Regions from separate parts of the Shewanella sp. SW32 genome, predicted to be linked through region 3. Evidence: predicted binding sites of a transcription regulator. Region 3 holds the regulator's gene; each other region holds the start of a gene.
What was found. The regulator NrdR, encoded in region 3, represses ribonucleotide reductase genes. The targets are predictions, from matches to a motif close to AAACACNANATNTNGTGTTT.
Positions count from the first base shown of each region.

Region 1: nrdD (anaerobic ribonucleoside-triphosphate reductase) is a predicted target of NrdR. The motif match lies at 4,631-4,650, and genes of this name have one in related genera.
Region 2: nrdA (class 1a ribonucleoside-diphosphate reductase subunit alpha) is a predicted target of NrdR. The motif match lies at 2,713-2,732, and genes of this name have one in related genera.

Region 1 is NZ_JAKKSJ010000013.1:42,426-49,459, reverse strand. It holds gene L5M28_RS09615 (DEAD/DEAH box helicase) at 1-632, opposite strand, end outside; gene rssA (patatin-like phospholipase RssA) at 883-1,830, shown strand; gene L5M28_RS09605 (NADP-dependent oxidoreductase) at 1,965-2,975, opposite strand; gene L5M28_RS09600 (MarR family winged helix-turn-helix transcriptional regulator) at 3,122-3,610, shown strand; gene L5M28_RS09595 (hypothetical protein) at 3,731-4,420, shown strand; gene nrdD (anaerobic ribonucleoside-triphosphate reductase) at 4,682-6,799, shown strand; gene nrdG (anaerobic ribonucleoside-triphosphate reductase-activating protein) at 6,904-7,034, shown strand, end outside.
Region 2 is NZ_JAKKSJ010000004.1:102,418-109,451, reverse strand. It holds gene gyrA (DNA gyrase subunit A) at 1-615, opposite strand, end outside; gene ubiG (bifunctional 2-polyprenyl-6-hydroxyphenol methylase/3-demethylubiquinol 3-O-methyltransferase UbiG) at 1,001-1,711, shown strand; gene L5M28_RS03405 (HAD family hydrolase) at 1,713-2,384, shown strand; gene nrdA (class 1a ribonucleoside-diphosphate reductase subunit alpha) at 2,887-5,175, shown strand; gene nrdB (class Ia ribonucleoside-diphosphate reductase subunit beta) at 5,260-6,390, shown strand; gene yfaE (class I ribonucleotide reductase maintenance protein YfaE) at 6,429-6,854, shown strand.
Region 3 is NZ_JAKKSJ010000021.1:80,905-87,938, reverse strand. It holds gene ribBA (bifunctional 3,4-dihydroxy-2-butanone-4-phosphate synthase/GTP cyclohydrolase II) at 1-186, opposite strand, end outside; gene L5M28_RS13915 (riboflavin synthase) at 282-938, opposite strand; gene ribD (bifunctional diaminohydroxyphosphoribosylaminopyrimidine deaminase/5-amino-6-(5-phosphoribosylamino)uracil reductase RibD) at 1,007-2,161, opposite strand; gene nrdR (transcriptional regulator NrdR) at 2,281-2,730, opposite strand; gene glyA (serine hydroxymethyltransferase) at 3,019-4,272, opposite strand; gene ettA (energy-dependent translational throttle protein EttA) at 4,462-6,129, shown strand; gene L5M28_RS13890 (LysR family transcriptional regulator) at 6,268-7,034, opposite strand, start outside.

The DNA of each region.
Region 1 (7,034 bases), on a different contig from region 3:
CCAATCGCCACATGTGCTGGATTTTTTAGTAATGTTGCTGCGATATCATTGATTTCGTCGTGATCTAAAGTGGCCGAAAACATCAGCGTTTGACGACGTTTATGATCGGCTGCATCGTTGATGGCTTTTAACTGCGGGGCAAAGCCTAAATCCAACATGCGGTCGGCTTCATCGAGGACTAATAACTCTAAGCCATTGAGAAAAAGATGCTTCTGTTCTAAATGATCGGCGATACGGCCTGGAGTCGCGACAATGAAATGCGGTTCTTTCGCTAGAGCTTTGGCTTGGTCATTAAAGTTTTCCCCGCCCAGTACGCTGATGGCCTTGTATTGGGTGTTGGCGACAAGGAGGCGAAGCTGACTATAAACCTGATGCGCTAGTTCGCGGGTCGGTAATAAAATCAAGACTCTAGGATCACGTTTCGACAGTGAGCGGGTAGAAATGACTCTTTGCAATGCGGGTAACAAAAACGCTAAGGTTTTACCTGAGCCCGTTTTTGATGACGCCATTAAATCTTTACCTGCCAATGCGATAGGCAGTGCTTGTTCCTGGATGGCGGTGGGTTCTGTGATCCCCATATGTTTTATGCTTTGAAGCAGACGCTGGTCCAGAGAAAAATCGGTAAATTGCAAAGGTATATCCCCTAAATCTTAGTAAGGGCAGATTATAGCCTTAATCATCCTTGCTCAGCTATCCACATCGGTGATTATCTCTGCTTCATGCACGGATTGATGTAGAAAGTGCACCATTTATGCTCTGTTGATTGTATTTATTTACATTGGTATTACAACCTCTTAATTGTGTCGTTTTTACCGATTGACAGTGGATATGGCAGGATTTTACGTTATCGTGTACTGCATTGAGTTACAGGAGAAATGATTTATGGCTAACGGAACAACCCCTTCGGTAGGTATTGCCTTGGGCAGTGGGGCGGCGAAAGGTTGGGCACATATAGGTGTATTGAATGGTTTAGCTGCCATGGGTATTAAGCCCGATAAAGTGGCTGGATGTTCGGTGGGGGCTTTAGTGGGTGCCGCTTACGCCCATGATCATTTACCCGAGTTAGAAAAATGGGTGCGCGGTTTTTCTAGTTGGGACGTGCTTGGCTTGATGGATATTCGATGGCGTAAAGGCGGGCTTATCGGTGGAGACAAGGTGTTCGATGTGCTGCATGCACGTATAGGAGATGTGAATATTGAGAATCTCAATCGTCCCTTTGCAGCCGTCGCGACTGACTTATACTCTGGTCAGGAAATTTGGTTTACTGAAGGGGATTTACGGCAAGCGGTACGGGCCTCTTGCTCCATGCCGGGGATTTTAGCCCCGGTCAGACAAGGAGAACGCTGGTTAGTCGATGGTGCTGTAGTGAATCCTGTGCCTGTTTCGGTCAGCCGTGCCATGGGCGTTGATGTAGTGATTGCAGTGGATTTATATGGCTATCATTCTGGGCGTATCCAAGTGTTACCCGTGAATATGACCAGTCAAAGGACTGTCCAAGCTGAAATGGATATGCCAGCGCGACAAGAAACGGGCTTTATGGATTTATTTGCCCGTGGCCGAGATTATGTCAGTAACCTAACCGATAAGTTTTCACTCGGTACTAAATCGAATCCGGGGATGATTGCTGTGATGTCGCAATCTATGGGTATTTTAGAGCAAAGGCATAAACGGGCGCGGTTGATGGGCGATCCACCAGATATTTGTATTGTGCCAGAGGTGGGAAATATCGGCACTATGGAGTTTCACCGTGCTGATGAGGCGATTGCCGCCGGCGAAGCGGCGGTGGAGAAAGTCGCCCACTTGATTGAAGCAGCGCTCTGGAAGGGCTGATGAGTCAAAATGTAGAGTTAAAAGTTTTATATAGATAGCGTTTGATTGCCAGATAAACAAAAGTCGGTATCACTTTTGCGATACCGACTATTTGCTATCTCATATTGAGATGTTTATACCGCTTTGTTGGTGACTTAGGCTAGTTTTACCAACATTTTACCGCGATTCTTACCTTCAAATAGACCGATAAAAGCATCAGGTGCTTGTTCAAGCCCTTGATAAATTGTTTGTTCTGCTTTGACTTTGTCTTCCGCTAACCATTGAGCCATTTTTGCGGTGAACTCAGGATAATGCGCCCAATGTTCGGATACGATAAAACCTTCTAACTTGAGTTTTCGCATTACAATTAGGGCTAAGTTGTCAGGGCCAGGTGTTGGAGTTGTGTTGTTATATTGCGAAATCATACCGCAAACAGCGATACGTCCATGATCTTTCATATTGCTCAGCGCTGCGGCTAAATGCTCGCCACCGACGTTCTCAAAATACACGTCAACCCCTTCTGGCGCAGCTTTTGTCAACGCTTGGGTGAGATTGCCACAAGTCTTGTAATTGATGACCGCATCAACACCATAACTTTTTAATAATTCAGCTTTTTCATCTGAACCGACAGAGGCTATTACACGAGCACCTATTAGTTTACCAATTTGGCAGGCTACGCTACCTACTGCGCCAGAGGCTGCGGAAACGAACAGTTTCTCACCCGCTTTTAAATCTGTAATGTGAGTCAGTCCTGTCCAAGCAGTCATGCCTGGCATTCCGAGTACGCCGAGGAAATGTGAATTATCAAGCGTAGTTAGTGGTAAAGCTGTCAGTCCTGCGGTATCTGTGACTGCGTGTTCACGCCAACCTAGCATGCTGCTGACTTTAGTACCAACCGGGAACTCGGTGTTTTTTGACGCGATAACTTCACCAATCGCACCGCCTTCTAAGACTTGATTTAAGGCGAAGGGCGGAACATAACTCTTGCGATCAACCATGCGCCCGCGCATGTAAGGGTCAACCGACATCCATAGATTTTTAATCAGCACTTGTCCATCAGCGAGAGGTGCTAACGCTTTATTTACTAAAGTAAAGTTCTGTGCTGTAGGCATGCCTTCTGGGCGACTAGCTAGATGGATTTCACGGGTTTCAGTCATACTCTTCATAAAAACTCACCTTTTGTTTGTGCGCAAACTAATGATGTTAACTCTACGTGGCTTTAAGATCGAATGCAAATAGTTTGCGCGCAAACTAGATGGGGTGGGACAGATCGGATAAGATAGCGTTATGTTTAAATCACAGGCGCTTAAACGTGCAGAATTGCTTACCTCAACCTGAGCTAGACGCTACAAAACAGACTCATAGCCAAGCTTCTAGCGATCCACTCTGTTTATCCGATAATGTTTGTTTCGCGTTATATTCTGCGAGCAATGCATTAGTGCGTGCTTATCGGCCTCTACTCGAGGCATACGAGTTAACTTTCCCTCAATATTTAGTGATGCAAACCCTGTGGCGTCAAAACGGCTGCAGCCAAACCCAGCTATCAATGGCGACTAAACTCGATATGGGAACCCTAACGCCAATCGTTAAGCGCTTAGAGGTAAAAGGCTTGATCACGCGTTTGGCCTGCGTTGAAGATGAGCGGAAAAAATTGATCACTCTGACGACTCAGGGAGAGGCGATTAAGCATGAAGCCCTAGCCTTGAAACAAACTTTGCTGAATAAAGTACAAATGGATGCAGAGGCACTCGATTTGTTGAGGCGGCAATGTCTTGCCCTTATTGAAGATTTACAGTCCTAGAGATAAAGCTACTGGTGCTGTTCGCTACCCGAGAATTCAGGCTCTGCACAGATTAATACTTGATTGGCTTAGTTTTTGCTTTAAAACCGTCATTGAGTCTTAGACGCCGAATTTTTGACGATGAATTCTATTTTAAATGCCTTTAATCTTAATCGCAGCAGTGCCAGTATCGCCGATGCCTATGGTGCCAATAGCCAAAAGACGAGCACGGCTAAAACCGATACTACGATAGAAACAAATAAAACGCAGACGGATGCTACCAAACCCGATAACGGTAAAACCGATGAGATAGCGCTGTCGCCAAGGGCGCAACGCGCACAGAAAATTCAATCGATGGCGAAGGATTTTTTTGCCGATGGTCAATTTGGCGTCGCCGATATTCCCGCATTGGTGTCGCGCTTACAAAAAGATGGCATTTTATCGGATGTGCAACTCGAGCGTTTATCGAAAAACGGTATTACAGTGCCGAGCACAACAACGCCGACTAAACAATCGTTGCAAGATTTTTTAGATGATGAAATCAAGTCATTAGCTAAAAAATCACCTAATAATCCTCTTATCAATACCTTAGTAGATGCTAAGAACGTCTTAACCAATATGGATGATGCTCAGTCGCCGGTGCTAGCCCAGAAGGCCACGAAAGTCCTTAGCCAATTGACGGATTATTTGAATTCTGAACCTCCGCTTACGGATGCTCAAAAGCAGCAGTGGCAGGGGCTAAAATCTATGATGCAACTTGCTTCATCTATGGGGGTACATCAATCTGCATCGGGCCAACTCAGTAGTTATCTTGCGCTTGCTAAACGTTAATTCACATCCATAGTGCGTGATAAACACAAATTGTCACGCATTCAACTAGCTGGGTTTAATCAGCAGGTCAAGGCGCAATTTTCAGATAATTGGGCCTAGCTGCAGTTCTGGTTTGTTCTTTTATTTCATCCTAAAAACTATGATCTGGATCATGGACTCCTTACCGTCATTGTAGCCTAATGCTCTACATATTGTGTTTTGTGCTTTTAAAATCACTAGATGTAGTGTTAATTTTTAGGCGAGATGGAGAGGAACTGAACAATGCCAGTCGTAATTAAGCGTGATGGTTGCCGCACACCTTTTGATGAAACAAGGATACGGGATGCAGTGAATGCCGCTGCAAACTCAGTTGGAATAGAGGATGGCGACTATGCAGCGACAGTGGCAGCGTGTATCAGTCAGAGCGTCGCGCCATTAGCAGAAGTCGATATCCACCATCTACAAGATGCGGTTGAGAATTTACTGATGGAAGGGCCGTACAAGTCCCTGGCGCGGGTGTATATCGAATACCGTCACGACAGAGATGTGTGCCGTGAAGCGACCAGTAAACTCAACCTCGAAATCCGTGGTTTAGTTGAGCAAAGCAATGCGGCTTTACTCAATGAAAATGCTAATAAAGATTCAAAAGTCATTCCTACTCAGCGGGATTTACTCGCGGGCATAGTCGCCAAACATTACGCCAAGAGTCATATTTTGCCAAAGGATGTGGTCGCTGCCCATGAAGCGGGCGAGATCCATTACCACGACCTAGATTACTCGCCGTTTTTCCCGATGTTTAACTGCATGTTGATTGATTTAGCTGGCATGTTGACCCACGGCTTTAAAATGGGTAATGCCGAAATTGAAACCCCTAAGTCTATTTCAACAGCGACAGCGGTGACCGCGCAGATCATTGCCCAAGTGGCGAGCCATATCTATGGCGGCACAACTATCAACCGTATCGATGAAGTGTTAGCGCCATTTGTCGCTAAGAGCTACGACAAGCATTACCAAATTGCCCTGAATTGGAAGATTACCGACGCCAAAGCCTTTGCCACGGCGCAAACTGAAAAAGAATGTCACGATGCATTCCAGTCTTTGGAATATGAGGTCAATACCTTACACACTGCCAATGGCCAAACACCGTTCGTGACCTTTGGATTTGGTTTAGGTACGTCGTGGGAATCGCGCTTAATTCAGCAATCTATGCTCAAAGTGCGGATGGCGGGATTGGGTAAAAATCGCAAGACGGCAGTATTCCCTAAGCTAGTGTTTGCGATTCGTGATGGCATTAATCATAAAGCGGGCGATTGCAATTACGATGTAAAACAGATGGCGCTCAAATGCGCGACAATGCGCATGTATCCCGACATTCTCAACTACGAGCAAGTCGAGAAAGTGACCGGTTCATTTAAAACCCCAATGGGCTGCCGTAGCTTTTTAGGCACCTATGAAGAAAATGGCGAGCTTGTGCATGAAGGGCGCAATAATTTGGGAGTGGTCAGTTTAAACCTGCCGCGGATTGCCTTAGAAGCCAATGGCGATGAGGCTGAATTTTATCGCATTTTAGATGACAGATTAGTATTAGCCCGTAAAGCACTGGATACCCGTATTGAGCGACTGAACGGTGTTAAAGCCCGCGTGGCACCTATCCTCTATATGGAAGGCGCCTGTGGTGTACGCTTGCGCGCTGATGATGATGTGGCGCAAATCTTTAAAAATGGTCGCGCTTCGATTTCACTCGGTTACATTGGCCTGCATGAAACCATGAATGCACTCTATGGCACCCAAACCCATGTATTTGACGATGCACAATTAAGGGACAAAGCCGTTGCTATTGTTGCTTATCTTAAAGCGGCTACCGATGCGTGGAAGGCCGAAACAGGTTATGGCTTTAGTCTGTATAGCACGCCAAGTGAGAGTCTCTGCAGCCGTTTTTGTAAACTGGATGCGAAGCAATTTGGCCTAGTCACAGGGGTGACGGACAAGGGCTATTACACCAATAGTTTTCACCTCGATGTGGAAAAAAGTGTTAACCCTTACGATAAAATTGATTTTGAACAGCCATATCCCGCTATCGCGAACGGTGGCTTTATTTGTTATGGCGAATATCCCAATATGCAGCATAACCTCGAAGCGCTGGAAAACGTCTGGGATTATAGCTACAGCCGCGTGCCTTACTATGGCACTAACACGCCAATTGATGAATGCTACGACTGTGGCTTTACCGGTGAATTTAGTTGTACCAGTAAAGGGTTCACTTGCCCTAAGTGTGGCAATCATGAGCCTAGTCGGGTTTCTGTGACGCGCCGTGTGTGCGGTTACTTAGGCAGTCCTGATGCGCGGCCCTTTAATTATGGCAAGCAAGAAGAAGTAAAACGCAGGATCAAACACTTGTAACACTATTACCTTATTCTGCCTGTTAGACTTATTCCGTGGCATCAAATAGTGCCACGGGATGAGTGTCAGTGTTAAAAGATGAAATGCACTATGAGTGACCATCAATGAATTACCATCAGTATTTCCCTATCGATGTGGTCAATGGTCCTGGTACGCGTGCGACCTTGTTTGTTTCTGGTTGTGAGCACCAGTGCCGGGGTTGTTACAACCAAAGCACGTGGGATCCCCGTTCTGG
Region 2 (7,034 bases), on a different contig from region 3:
AATCGACAGTGAAGGCTCTTCAATCAATGCCAAACAGCCCTTCACCACTTCTGTTAAGTTGTGGGGTGGGATGTTGGTTGCCATACCCACGGCAATACCCGATGAACCGTTAATTAACAGGTTAGGTACGCGTGTAGGTAGTACAGCTGGGATCTGTTCTGTGCCGTCGTAGTTAGGGACGAAATCCACTGTCTCTTTTTCAAGATCGGCCAGTAATTGGTGCGCTAACTTATCCATACGGATTTCGGTATAACGCATTGCCGCCGCTGAGTCACCGTCGACCGAACCGAAGTTACCTTGGCCGTCTACTAAGGTGTAACGCAGTGAGAATGGCTGGGCCATACGGACGATAGTGTCATAAACAGCAGAATCACCATGCGGGTGATATTTACCGATGACGTCACCGACCACACGGGCAGATTTTTTGTAAGGCTTGTTCCAATCGTTCTTCAATTCACTCATGGCAAACAGAACGCGGCGATGAACCGGCTTTAAGCCGTCGCGCACGTCTGGTAATGCACGTCCCACGATAACGCTCATGGCGTAATCAAGGTACGAATTCTTTAGTTCGTCTTCGATATTAATTGGCGAAATAGATGATGCCAGATCAGTCATAAACTGCTCGTTCCCCTGAAAAATAGCCGACAACGTATAATCCGTATCATTGCCAAGCCCAAAAACGTGATTTGGCATTCTAACACAGTTATTTAATGTCGCCAGACCTATCATTATCGAATTGAGAGTCTGGTGGCTTAATAGATGAAAACACTGTCAATTTGGTCGTTTGTGCGATAAACAAGCGTTGAAATTCACGGCTTACGATGAGGAAAAATCGCCAAAGGGATAAAGTAAAAGGTCGATACGGAGCACAACAATTAACATAAAAGCAGATAACTGCTGAAAATTCACTCAACCACAAGGGCTTAGCTCGGTCGAGCACTTTGTTTATCAAACATAGTCGTTATAATAGCCGCACAATACAGCTTCTTCAGGTAATAGCATGCATCAGAATACCAATGTAGACCCACAGGAAATCGCAAAGTTTGAACGTATGGCCGAAACTTGGTGGGATCTCAACGGCGAATTTAAGCCGCTGCATCTATTAAACCCGCTGCGCTTAAACTATATCGATCAAACCGCTGGCGGTATTTTCGGCAAGAAAGTGCTCGATGTCGGCTGTGGTGGCGGCATTTTGTCTGAAAGCATGGCCCGCATCGGCGCCGAGGTTGATGGTTTAGATATGGGTGATGAGCCCTTAGAAGTCGCCCGCCTACATGCCCTCGAAACGGGCGTGAGCATTAATTATGTAAAAAATACTGCCGAGGCCCACAGCCAAGATCATCAAGCCTATTACGATGTGGTGACCTGCATGGAAATGCTCGAACATGTACCCGATCCACAATCTGTGATTAAAGCATGCTGTGACATGGTCAAACCCGGTGGTCATGTGTTTTTCTCCACCATCAACCGCAACATTAAATCCTACGTGCACACCATTTTAGGTGCGGAATATTTGCTAAAAATGCTGCCAGTTGGCACCCACGAGCATAAAAAATTCATTAAGCCTTCGGAGCTGATTGAGCTAGTAGATAATACCGATCTTATCTGTACCGATGCCTTAGGGGTAAGCTACAACCCATTGACGAGCATTTTTAAGTACACGCCTAAGGTTGATGTGAATTACATGATAGCGACGCGTAAGGTTGATTAATATGAGTCTGGCACAGATCAAAGGCGTACTGTTCGATCTCGACGGCACCTTAGCCGATACCGCGCCGGATCTGGTGCAAGCCCTCAATTTAAGTCTTCAAGATGTCGGCATCGCCGCGCAGCCGTTAGCGGCCATGCGCTACGCCGCATCCCACGGCAGTTTTGCCTTAGTCGATGCCGCGATCCCTGATGCGGCAGAAGATCTTCGGTCTCAAGTTCAGCAAGGGCTACTCGCCCACTATCAGCGTATAAATGGCGATCACTGTGCGCTATTCACAGGCATAGCGGCATTACTCGATTGGCTTGAGTTAACGCAGATGCCGTTTGGGGTGATCACCAACAAGCCAGCCCGGTTTACCCGTCCCTTATTGCGAAAACTGAATTTACACTTGCGTATGCCCGTTATCATCAGTGGCGATTCGACCAAACACCCAAAACCCCACACAGCACCTATGTTGTTAGGTGCACAGCAACTAAACTGCGCACCTGAGCACATTTTGTATCTTGGGGATGCCGAGCGAGATCTGCTCGCGGCCAAGGCTGCTGGCATGTTAGGCGGCGTGGCCCTATGGGGTTATCTGGGCGTGAACGACAAGCCGTTGCAATGGCCAGCGCACGCGTATTTTGCGAGCCCAACTGAGCTACATCAAGCACTAATCGAAGCATTGGCTTAACAACATCAACCAAAAACAGCGCCTACAATGCTCAAGACTAAGGCATCCAATACGTAACTTCACTGACGAACATCAGTGTGTCAGCATACTATTTATGACCCACGGAAAAAGTCAGGCGGATAAAAGATCGGCACTCGTGAGCGATCGCGATCTAAAGAAAAGATCGCCTAAAAATCCCCCATGAGTGTGACACGCTAACCTGAAATTGAGCTTCAAGGTTAGTCGTTACTAACGCAAAATTTTATCCTCACGTTATCCACAAGATGTCCCCTGAATTCAGACTTGCAAATAGGGGCAAACCTCACTATCTTGTATCCCATATAATTTAAAACACCATATCTTGTGTATAGGTAACAATCAGACACACTAGAAGCTCGCCGCTTAATTGACTCGTTTGTAACCAGTCAGCTGTATTTAAGGGACGATTATTGATTGTTTTACAAGGATACGTACGGTGATTTTGCTCACCTAAATACATATAAGAACCAAGGCCTATCTCCAAATGAATAGCACTATGACAGTCACAAAACGCTGTGGCGATCGTGAGAATATCGATCTCGAAAAAATACACCGCGTAATTACTTGGGCAGCCAAGGGATTAAAAAACGTTTCTGTTTCGGAAGTTGAACTTCGCTCGCACCTACAGTTTTTCGATGGCATCCCAACCGAAGCTATCCATGAAACCATTATCAAGGCTGCGGCGGATTTAATTTCTCCAGAATCACCGGACTATCAGTTCCTTGCTGCCCGTTTAGCGGTGTTTCATTTGCGTAAGAAGGCCTTCGGTCAGTTCGAGCCGCCCGCATTGTATGCTCACGTGACTAAATTGGTTGAGCTGGGTAAATACGATCAACACATTTTAAGTGATTACACCCGCGAAGAGCTGGATGTGATGGATACCTATATCGACCATTGGCGCGATATGGATTTTTCCTACGCTGCGGTAAAACAGCTTGAAGGCAAATATTTAGTTCAAAACCGTGTGACCCACGAAATCTATGAGAGCGCGCAGTTCCTTTACATTTTGGTCGCAGCTTGCTTGTTTGCCCGTTATCCAAAAGAGACGCGCCTGAAATACGTTAAAGATTTCTATGACGCGGTATCAACTTTTAAACTGTCGCTGCCAACGCCAATTATGGCCGGTGTGCGCACCCCAACGCGTCAGTTTAGCTCTTGCGTACTGATCGAATGTGGTGACAGCTTAGATTCTATCAACGCGACCGCTTCGTCTATCGTGAAATACGTCAGCCAACGTGCGGGTATCGGTATTAACGCCGGTCGTATTCGTGCCTTAGGTAGCCCAATCCGTGGTGGTGAAGCCTTCCACACAGGTTGTTTACCTTTCTATAAGTATTTCCAAACCGCAGTGAAGTCGTGTTCTCAAGGCGGCGTGCGTGGCGGTGCTGCGACCCTGTTCTACCCTATTTGGCACTTAGAAGTCGAATCTCTGCTGGTATTGAAAAATAACCGCGGCGTCGAAGACAACCGTATCCGTCATTTAGACTACGGTGTGCAGTTGAACAAAGTCATGTATCAACGTCTGATCAAAGGCGAAAACATCAGTTTATTTAGCCCATCTGACGTGCCTGGCTTGTACGATGCTTTCTTTGAAGATCAAAACGAATTCGAACGTTTATATGTGCAATATGAGCAAGACAGCAGCATTCGTAAGAAAACGATAAAAGCAGTTGAGCTGTTTTCACTGATGATGCAAGAGCGCGCCTCAACGGGCCGTATCTACATTCAGAACGTGGATCACTGCAACACTCACAGCCCGTTCGATTCAAAAGTCGCGCCGATCAGACAGTCTAACCTGTGTCTTGAAATCGCCCTGCCGACTAAACCATTGAACAACATCGATGATCCAGAAGGTGAAATCGCGCTTTGTACGCTGTCAGCACTTAACTTAGGTTCTATCAAAGAGTTATCTGATATTGAGCCATTAGCCGACCTCGCCGTACGCGCACTGGATAATTTATTGGATTATCAAGATTACCCTATCAAGGCCGCGCAAATCGCCTCGATGAATCGCCGTACTTTAGGCATAGGCGTGATCAACTTCGCTAACTATTTAGCGAAAAACGGCATGAAGTATTCTGATGGTAGCGCGAACGCTTTAACCCACAGAACCTTCGAAGCGATTCAGTACTATTTACTGAAAGCCTCAATGAACTTAGCCAAAGAGCAAGGTGCGTGTCCGTTATTCCACGAGACCACTTACTCTCAAGGTATTTTGCCAATTGATACCTACAAACGTGACTTGGATAAAATTTGTGCCGAACCATTGCACTTAGACTGGGAATCACTGCGTAGCGATATCAAGCAATATGGCCTGCGTAACTCAACGCTGTCGGCATTAATGCCATCAGAAACCTCGTCGCAAATCTCCAATGCGACCAATGGTATTGAGCCACCACGTGGCCTTATCAGCGTGAAATCGAGCAAAGACGGTCAGCTAAAACAAGTGGTACCAGATTTCGATACACTGAAAGATAGCTATGAATTGCTGTGGAAAATGCCAAGCAACGACGGTTACTTACAGCTAGTGGGTATTATGCAGAAATTCGTTGACCAAGCGATTTCGGCTAACACTAACTACGATCCTTCACGTTTTGAAGGCCGTAAAGTGCCAATGCAAACCCTACTGAAAGATTTGCTCAATGCTTACAAGTTAGGTGTTAAAACGCTTTACTACCATAACACTCGCGATGGTGCGTCGGATTCACACGATGACATCACCAATTTAGAGAAAGAAGATGACGGTTGCGCCGGCGGCGCATGTAAAATCTAGTCTTTAACGTTAACGCGGCTCTTACAAATAAAAAGTATAGGGATCCCTATTTAGTGGATCCCTATCCATTGGAAAAATAGCACCATGGCCTACTCTACCTTCTGTCAAACACCCAACGATGCCACCCGTGAACCTATGTTTTTAGGTCAATCGGTCAACGTGGCGCGCTACGATCAACAAAAATATGAAGTGTTCGAAAAACTGATAGAAAAGCAGTTATCTTTCTTTTGGCGCCCGGAAGAAGTAGACGTCAGTCGCGATAAGATTGACTACGGTGCATTGCCTGATCATGAAAAACACATCTTTATTTCGAATCTGAAATACCAAACCCTACTCGACTCGATTCAAGGCCGCTCGCCCAATGTGGCCTTTTTGCCGCTGGTGTCACTGCCTGAATTAGAAACCTGGATTGAGACTTGGTCTTTCTCTGAGACGATTCACTCGCGCTCATACACCCACATCATTCGTAATATCGTTAACGATCCTTCAGTGATCTTCGACGATATCGTTGTGAACAAAGAAATCTTAAGCCGTGCGACCGATATCGCCGCTTATTACGATCATTTGATCCAATTGACTCAGATATTCCATTTACTCGGTGCAGGAACCCATGTTATCGATGGCAAAGAAGTCATAGTCAATACCCGTACCCTGAAAAAAGCCTTGTACCTGTGCATGATGTCAGTCAACGCCCTAGAAGCCATTCGTTTCTATGTTAGCTTTGCCTGCTCATTTGCCTTTGCTGAACGTAAGCTCATGGAAGGTAACGCGAAAATTATTCGCTTAATCGCCCGTGATGAAGCCTTACACTTAAACAGCACTCAGCATATTTTAAGCATCATGCAAGGCGGTAAAGACGATCCAGAAATGGGTGAAATTGCTGCAGAATGCCAACAGGAAGCTTTCGATTTATTCTTCAAAGCCGCAGAGCAAGAAAAAGAATGGGCCAAATACCTGTTCAAAGACGGCTCTATGATAGGTTTGAATGAACAGATCCTGTGCCAATACGTTGAGTTTATTACTAATCAACGCATGAAGTCGGTGAATCTACCGCAACCATACCCAGAAATAACCAATCCATTACCTTGGATGAAAAACTGGTTAGAAAGCGATGCAGTGCAAGTTGCACCACAGGAAGTTGAAGTATCTTCATACCTTGTCGGCCAAATCGACTCCGCGGTTGATGGTGATGAGTTCCTCGACTTCGATCTATAAGACACTTAAAAGTGACGTTACAAAATGGCATTAAAACAGTGACATCAAAAAAACGGCCACAAAACCTGTTTGCGAAGGCGCCAATCGTGCGCCTTCAAGGTCAACCTGTGTTGCTCTTTACCGAGCAACAAGGCACTTTGCTGCAAGCGCTCGAAGCCAAAAAAGTCAAAATCTTCTCAGAATGTCGCAACGGTTTCTGCGGTGCCTGCAAAACACGCGTCATCAGCGGAAAAGTCAGCTACTTAAACGAACCCTTAGCCGAACTCAAACATGATGAATGTTTGCCCTGCTGCTGTGTGCCTACCGAAGATTTAGAGCTAGATCTATCACCTGAAGGTGCAGCTGTGGTCACCTATGCGTGTCAATCGAATCAGAATAAAGCCAGTTTGGCAAAGTCAAAGCAAACACAAAATGTAGCAAGTGACACACGCACGCAGAAACAGGCAGTGTTTGAAGACTCATAACGGCAAGACTCGATTGTTCAATAAGCTGCTTTAAACAAGATGTGGCGTTAAAACCCAAAATCGCTTTAAAACAAAAATGAGCTTTTAAACAAAAAGTAGCTTTAAGACAAACAGCCCCTTTCAATACAGCCTAAATCAATCCGCGCCATTAGATACCAAACGTTTTAAACTCCACTATTT
Region 3 (7,034 bases):
TTTAGTCATGGTCTGGCAAATGAGCCCACGGCCATATTTCGCCATAAAGTTAATCGCTTCTGGCGTGACCATTTCGGCCGCCATGATCAAATCACCTTCGTTTTCTCTGTCTTCGTCATCCATCAAAATAACCATTTTGCCTTGACGAATATCTTCGATGATCTCTTCTATACTGTGCAGCGCCATTGTAGGACCTTATGATTTTGCTGTTATTATGAAATTCTATACCTAAATAACCTAAGCTGCCGATAAGCTTAAGTTAAATAATCTGCTCCTGTGCACTAACGCACAAAGCCGGCACGGGCTAACATTTCCATGGTGACGCCACCGCTCTTGCTGTCTTTGCCATCATAATTCATCAAACGTTCAAGATAACGGGCGATTAAATCCACTTCGATATTCACCTTATCGCCCGCTTGCAGGTCGATTAACGTGGTTTCACCTGCGGTATGCGGCACTATGGTCAAGCGGAATCGACTGCCGTCCACTTCGTTAACCGTCAGACTCACGCCATCAATGGTGATGGAACCTTTATGGGCAATATAACGCCCAAGCTCTGCGGGGGCGGCTAACCAAAACTCGATAGCTTGACCACGCACTAGGCGTTGTTCAACCACAGCAATACCGTCTACATGGCCGCTGACCATATGGCCGCCTAAGCGTGTGGTTGGGGTAACGGCCTTTTCAAGATTCACCTTAGTGCCCACTTTATAGTTGGCAAACCCGGTTAGACTCACGGTTTCAGCAGAGACATCAGCCACATAACCGTCTGCTAATTGCTGCACAACCGTTAAGCACACACCGTTGGTAGCAATACTGTCGCCTAAACGCACATCGTTTAAATCCAGTTTGCCGCTCGCCACGGTAAGACGAATATCATCGCCTTTACGCTCCAGTTTGCGCAGGGCGCCAACTGCTTCAATAATCCCAGTAAACATGGTTAACTCACTTAATTAAATAAAGAAGTAATAAGGCATAAGACTCAAAGTTAAACGGTTATCTTGCCCTAATTAAATAAAGAATTATCAAGCATAACGCTCAAGGTTAAACGGGTATCTGGCCCTAATTTACGCTCATCGACCAAAGTGAGTGCAGGAATGTGTGCCATGGTTTGATAATCGGGCAATTGCAGCAGATTACGCCCATGTCCACCGAGGATTTTCATCGCTTGATATAGCACTAACTCATCGGCAAGCCCCTCTGCTAAAAATGCGCCCGCTAAGGTTGCACCCGCTTCCACCAGCACGTGATTACAACTTTGGCCTAAATAGCTTAATAGTTCAGGCAATGAGACGCGACCTGCAATTGCAGTTAACACGAGGCAACTCACATGGGAGGGCAATTGTGCTTGAAACTCTACGGGATAAGCCACGGTCGAGACCAAGAGTATCGGCGATACGATAGCCAAGCAGGCGGCCGATAACGGCAAACGGGCGCGGCTGTCGAGTATGACTCTTAATGGCTGTAGTAATTGCGCCTCGGTTACACTTTCTTTTAAGCTGCCAAGTTCCTGATAACGCACATTGAGTGAGGGATCGTCCGCCAGTATGGTTTCAATTCCCGTGACCAGTGCACAAGAACGTAAACGTAATCGCTGCACGTCGCGGCGAGATTCTGGACCGGTTATCCATTTAGACACACCGTTAGACAGCGCGGTTTTACCATCAAGACTCGCAGCCAATTTGACTGTAACTCTGGGTAAACCCGATTCCATGCGCTTCATAAAGCCTAAATTCAAGGCATAGGCTTCATCGCGATGTAATCCCACATCCACTTCAATGCCGGCATCGCGCAGCATTTGAATACCGCGACCAGCCACTTGCGGATTAGGATCTTCAACCGCCACCACCACGCGTTTAACGCCAATATTGATCAGCGCCAAGGCACAGGGTGGCGTGCGGCCATAATGGCTACAGGGCTCTAAGGTGACATAGGCCGTTGCGCCGCGGGCGTGTTCACCAGCCATACGTAACGCATGCACTTCGGCGTGGGGCTCACCCGCTTTTTGATGATAACCTTCGCCGACAATCTGATTATCTTTAACGATAACGCAGCCCACACTGGGATTGGGCCTCGTGGTGTAAAAGCCTTTGCGCGCCAATTGAATCGCGCGGCTCATCATTTGGGTATCGAGTACGGACCAACTTATGTTCAAGCTCATGTTCAACCCTGTTGTTAAAGGTTTCGGCTTTCACCAGTCTTACAAACCTGTCTTTTAAATTTGTGCTTTCACGCCAATCGCTCGTACACGTCTGCCTTGTCGGCGACAAAACTCAATGACTACTTTTGCAGTTTGGCGATGGCTTCGCCAAATTCAGACACGTCTTCAAAGGCACGGTACACGGAAGCGAAACGTATGTAGGCGACTTTATCTAGGCTCATCAATTGCTCCATCATTAAGTTACCTACCATTTCTGACGGCACTTCCCGCTCGCCAGTGGCGCGCAGGGTTGACTTGATTTTGCTAAGCGCTTGCTCGATTTCATCCATAGACACGGGGCGTTTTTCAACGGCGCGCAACATGCCACCTTGGAGTTTTTCTTCATCGAAGGGTTGGCGTGAACCATCACGCTTAATCACCCTAGGCATGACTAATTCAGCGCCTTCGAAGGTGGTAAATCTTTCATGACATTCGGTGCATTCTCGGCGACGGCGCACTTGGTGGCCTTCTGCAACTAATCGGGAATCGATGACTTTAGTATCTGTCGCGCTACAAAATGGACAATGCATTGAGCCTCCTGCCAGTGAATGGTCGTAAAGCGTTAATGGGTTTACCTGTTAAATCTCAGTCAAACGCAATGGATTTAAGCCTAAGATTTTACCAATAAAAATGGCCGCAAGATGCGGCCATGGGATTTTATCCTATTTATGGGCTGAGGTTAACTACCTGAGCTTAACAACCTAATGTTAACTACTTGATGTTAAGTACCTGATGCTAAGTGCCTGATGTTATAAGTATCAAGTCAGTCGGCGGTCAATCTCGGCCCTTCATCTACTAAGCGTAGATGCATTGGCAAATTAGCCGTAAACAGGGAAACGTGCACACAGTGCCAGTACTTGGCCCTTAACACGCTCAATCACTGCAGGATTACTTGCATCATCAAGGATGTCACAAATCCAGCCAGTCAGCTCTTTCGATTCCGCTTCTTTAAAGCCGCGGCGCGTAATCGCTGGCGTACCGATACGCACACCTGAGGTCACAAAGGGTGAACGTGGGTCGTTTGGCACTGAGTTTTTGTTCACAGTAATGTTAGCGCTACCTAAGGCGGCATCGGCTTCTTTACCCGTTAAGTCACGACCAATCAGATCAACTAGCATCAAGTGATTGCTGGTTCCGCCAGAGACGATTTTGTAACCGCGCTCAAGGAACACTTCAACCATAGCTTTAGCGTTGTTAACCACTTGCTGTTGGTAAACTTTAAATTCTGGCTCTAGGGCTTCTTTGAACGCCACCGCTTTACCGGCGATAACGTGCATCAATGGACCACCTTGACCACCAGGGAATACCGCTGAGTTCAACTTCTTATACAAGTCTTCATCGTCAGCAGCAGATAGGATCACGCCACCACGGGGACCCGCTAAGGTTTTGTGGGTCGTAGATGTCACAACGTGCGCGTGTGGTACTGGGTTTGGATAAACGCCCGCAGCAATAAGACCGGCAACATGTGCCATATCGACAAATAAATAAGCACCTATTTTGTCTGCGATTTCACGCATTTTTGCCCAGTCAACGATACCTGAATAGGCAGAAAAACCGCCGATCATCATCTTAGGCTTGTGTTCTAAGGCAATACGTTCCATCTCGTCGTAGTCAATTTTGCCAGACTCGTCGATACCGTAAGGAATGATGTTGTACAGTTTGCCAGAGAAGTTAACCGGTGAACCGTGGGTCAAGTGACCACCATGAGCTAAGTTCATGCCCAGTACGGTATCGCCAGGTTTTAACAATGCCATGTAAACAGCGCTGTTTGCCTGTGAACCTGAATGAGGTTGTACGTTAGCGTAAGTTGCGCCAAACAGTTGTTTAGCACGTTCAATCGCTAAGGTTTCAACTACGTCCACATACTCACAACCACCGTAGTAACGCTTGCCTGGATAGCCTTCAGCGTACTTATTGGTTAACTGTGAACCTTGCGCTTCCATCACGCGTGGACTGGTGTAGTTTTCAGAAGCAATCAGCTCAATATGCTCTTCTTGACGCAGAGTTTCATTCTGAATTGCGTTAAACAGTTCCGGATCATAATCTGCGATATTCATATCTTTTTTCAGCATTGCTTACTCCAGCTGCCAATTCTTATAGGTAGGGTTGCGCGGTATTCTACTCGGAACGCGGTCACAATCCCAGTATTTGAAACATGAAATTCCTGCAGATAGTGCTTGAACTTGGCTCATTGTCGAGTTGAGTTCGGCGCGCAATCGAGTAGAATTAGCCGCATCATTAGTCACTTAAGATAGAGAAAAATGGCTCAGTTTGTTTACAGCATGCTGCGGGTGGGTAAAATTGTTCCGCCTAAGAAGCAGATCCTTAAAGATATTTCTTTAAGCTTTTTCCCCGGCGCCAAAATTGGCGTACTCGGCCTCAACGGTTCAGGTAAGTCGACACTACTGCGCATTATGGCGGGTATCGACACCGAAATTGAAGGTGAAGCGCGCCCAATGCCAGGATTGAAAATCGGTTACCTGCCGCAGGAACCTAAACTCGATCCGAATCAAACCGTGCGCGAAGCGATTGAAGAAGCGGTAGCAGAGGCAAAAAATGCCCTGACTCGCCTCGATGCCGTTTATGCCGCCTACGCCGAGCCGGATGCCGATTTCGACGCCCTTGCAAAAGAGCAAGGCGAACTCGAAGCCATTATTCAAGCTCAAGATGCCCATAACTTAGAGTACGTCCTTGAGCGCGCCGCCAACGCACTGCGTCTGCCAGATTGGGATGAAAAAATCGAAGTGTTATCCGGTGGTGAACGTCGCCGCGTAGCGATTTGTCGCTTGCTGCTTGAAAAACCAGAAATGCTGTTACTGGACGAACCCACTAACCACTTGGATGCTGAATCTGTGGCGTGGCTTGAGCACTTCCTGCAGGAATATGCTGGTACTGTGGTCGCGATTACCCACGACAGATACTTCCTCGACAATGCTGCTGGCTGGATTTTAGAACTCGACCGCGGTGAAGGTATTCCGTGGGAAGGTAACTATTCTTCATGGCTTGAGCAAAAAGATGCCCGTCTGAAGCAAGAATCGGCTACCGAAAGCGCTCGCCAAAAGACCATTGCCAAGGAATTGGAATGGGTACGTCAAGGCGCGAAAGGCCGCCAGTCTAAAGGCAAGGCCCGTATGGCACGCTTTGAAGAGCTGAACACTAACGATTACCAAAAACGTAACGAAACCAACGAGCTGTTTATTCCGCCCGGACCTCGTTTAGGTGACAAGGTTATTGAAGTGAATAACCTGACCAAATCTTATGGTGACCGCGTTTTGATCGACAACCTGTCGTTCTCTGTACCTAAGGGTGCGATCGTCGGTATTATCGGTGCCAACGGCGCGGGTAAATCAACCCTGTTCCGCATGTTATCCGGCGCAGAAAAGCCAGACAGCGGCAGCATTGAGCTGGGTGATACTGTGCAACTGGCCTCGGTTGAGCAGTTCCGCGATTCGATGAATGATAAGAACACCATTTGGGAAGAAATTTCCGGTGGTCAAGACATCATGCGTATCAACAACATGGAAATTCCGAGCCGCGCCTATGTAGGCCGCTTCAACTTCCGTGGTGGCGATCAGCAAAAAGTCATCGGTACTTTATCTGGTGGTGAACGTAACCGCGTGCATTTAGCCAAACTGCTGCAAGCGGGCGGTAACGTATTACTCCTCGACGAACCCACCAACGACTTAGACGTTGAAACCCTGCGCGCACTGGAAGAAGCGATTCTGGAATTCCCAGGTTGCGCTATGGTGATTTCGCATGACCGTTGGTTCCTCGACCGTATCGCGACCCACATTCTGGATTATCGTGACGAAGGCCAAGTGAACTTCTACGAAGGTAACTACACAGAATACTCGGCATGGTTGAAAAACACCTATGGCGCCGATGTGGTTGAGCCACACCGCTTGAAATACAAGCGGATGATTAAGTAAATCTAGAATCTAGGCAAGTGTAAATCTGAGGAGTTTAACTCGAAAGGGTTAAGCTCCTTTTTTATGGCATCCAATTACGCTATGAGTGCTGTAGACTTTGGCACTATTTCAAAGGTGCTATTTCAAACTAACACTATTTCAATTCAAGCTGGCAAAGTAGGCCACCAGCATGTCCATCATCACCCTAAGTGCAGGCTGCATGTGTTTGCGGGATTGATACACGCCATACACACCGAGGGACTGAGGCTTGAACTCAGTTAATAAAGGCACTAGCTGACCCGAGTCTAAATAGGGTTTCGCCGCCCAAACCGGCTGCATAGCAATTCCCTCACCAGCCAGCGTGGCATTAAGCACCACCATGGAATCATTGGCGCTGAAATTCCCATTCACCGGCACGTTAAATACCTGACCTTGGTTTGACTTAGGATCGGAGTTAAGCGCCTGAGCCTGATTCGCCCCTACATCGGTTTTATAAAAGCGCCACATCACATCGCCAAAATAAGAATAGGTTAAACAGTTATGCTGAGTTAAATCCTCGGGATGCAGCACGGCGGCGCGCGCGGCAAGATAACTCGGTGCGGCGCACACCACAGACTCACACTCCCCTAAGCGTCTAGCGATAAGATTGGGATCGAGTTCATTGGTGATGCGAATAGCCAGATCAATACGCTCGGCGACTAAATCGACGGTTTGGCTGCTCACGTGGAAATTCACGCTCGCCTGCGGATAACTGGCTAAATATTGCTGTACCACGGGCGCTAAAATCTGATGCGCCAAAAACTGGGAGCAACTAATACGCAACAAGCCCCGCGGAATCGCCACAGCGGCGTGGCTTACCGCAGGCACTTCGTTAGCCAGTTCGAGCAGCCGATGGCAATAGTCCAGCACTTGCTCACCCGCGGGCG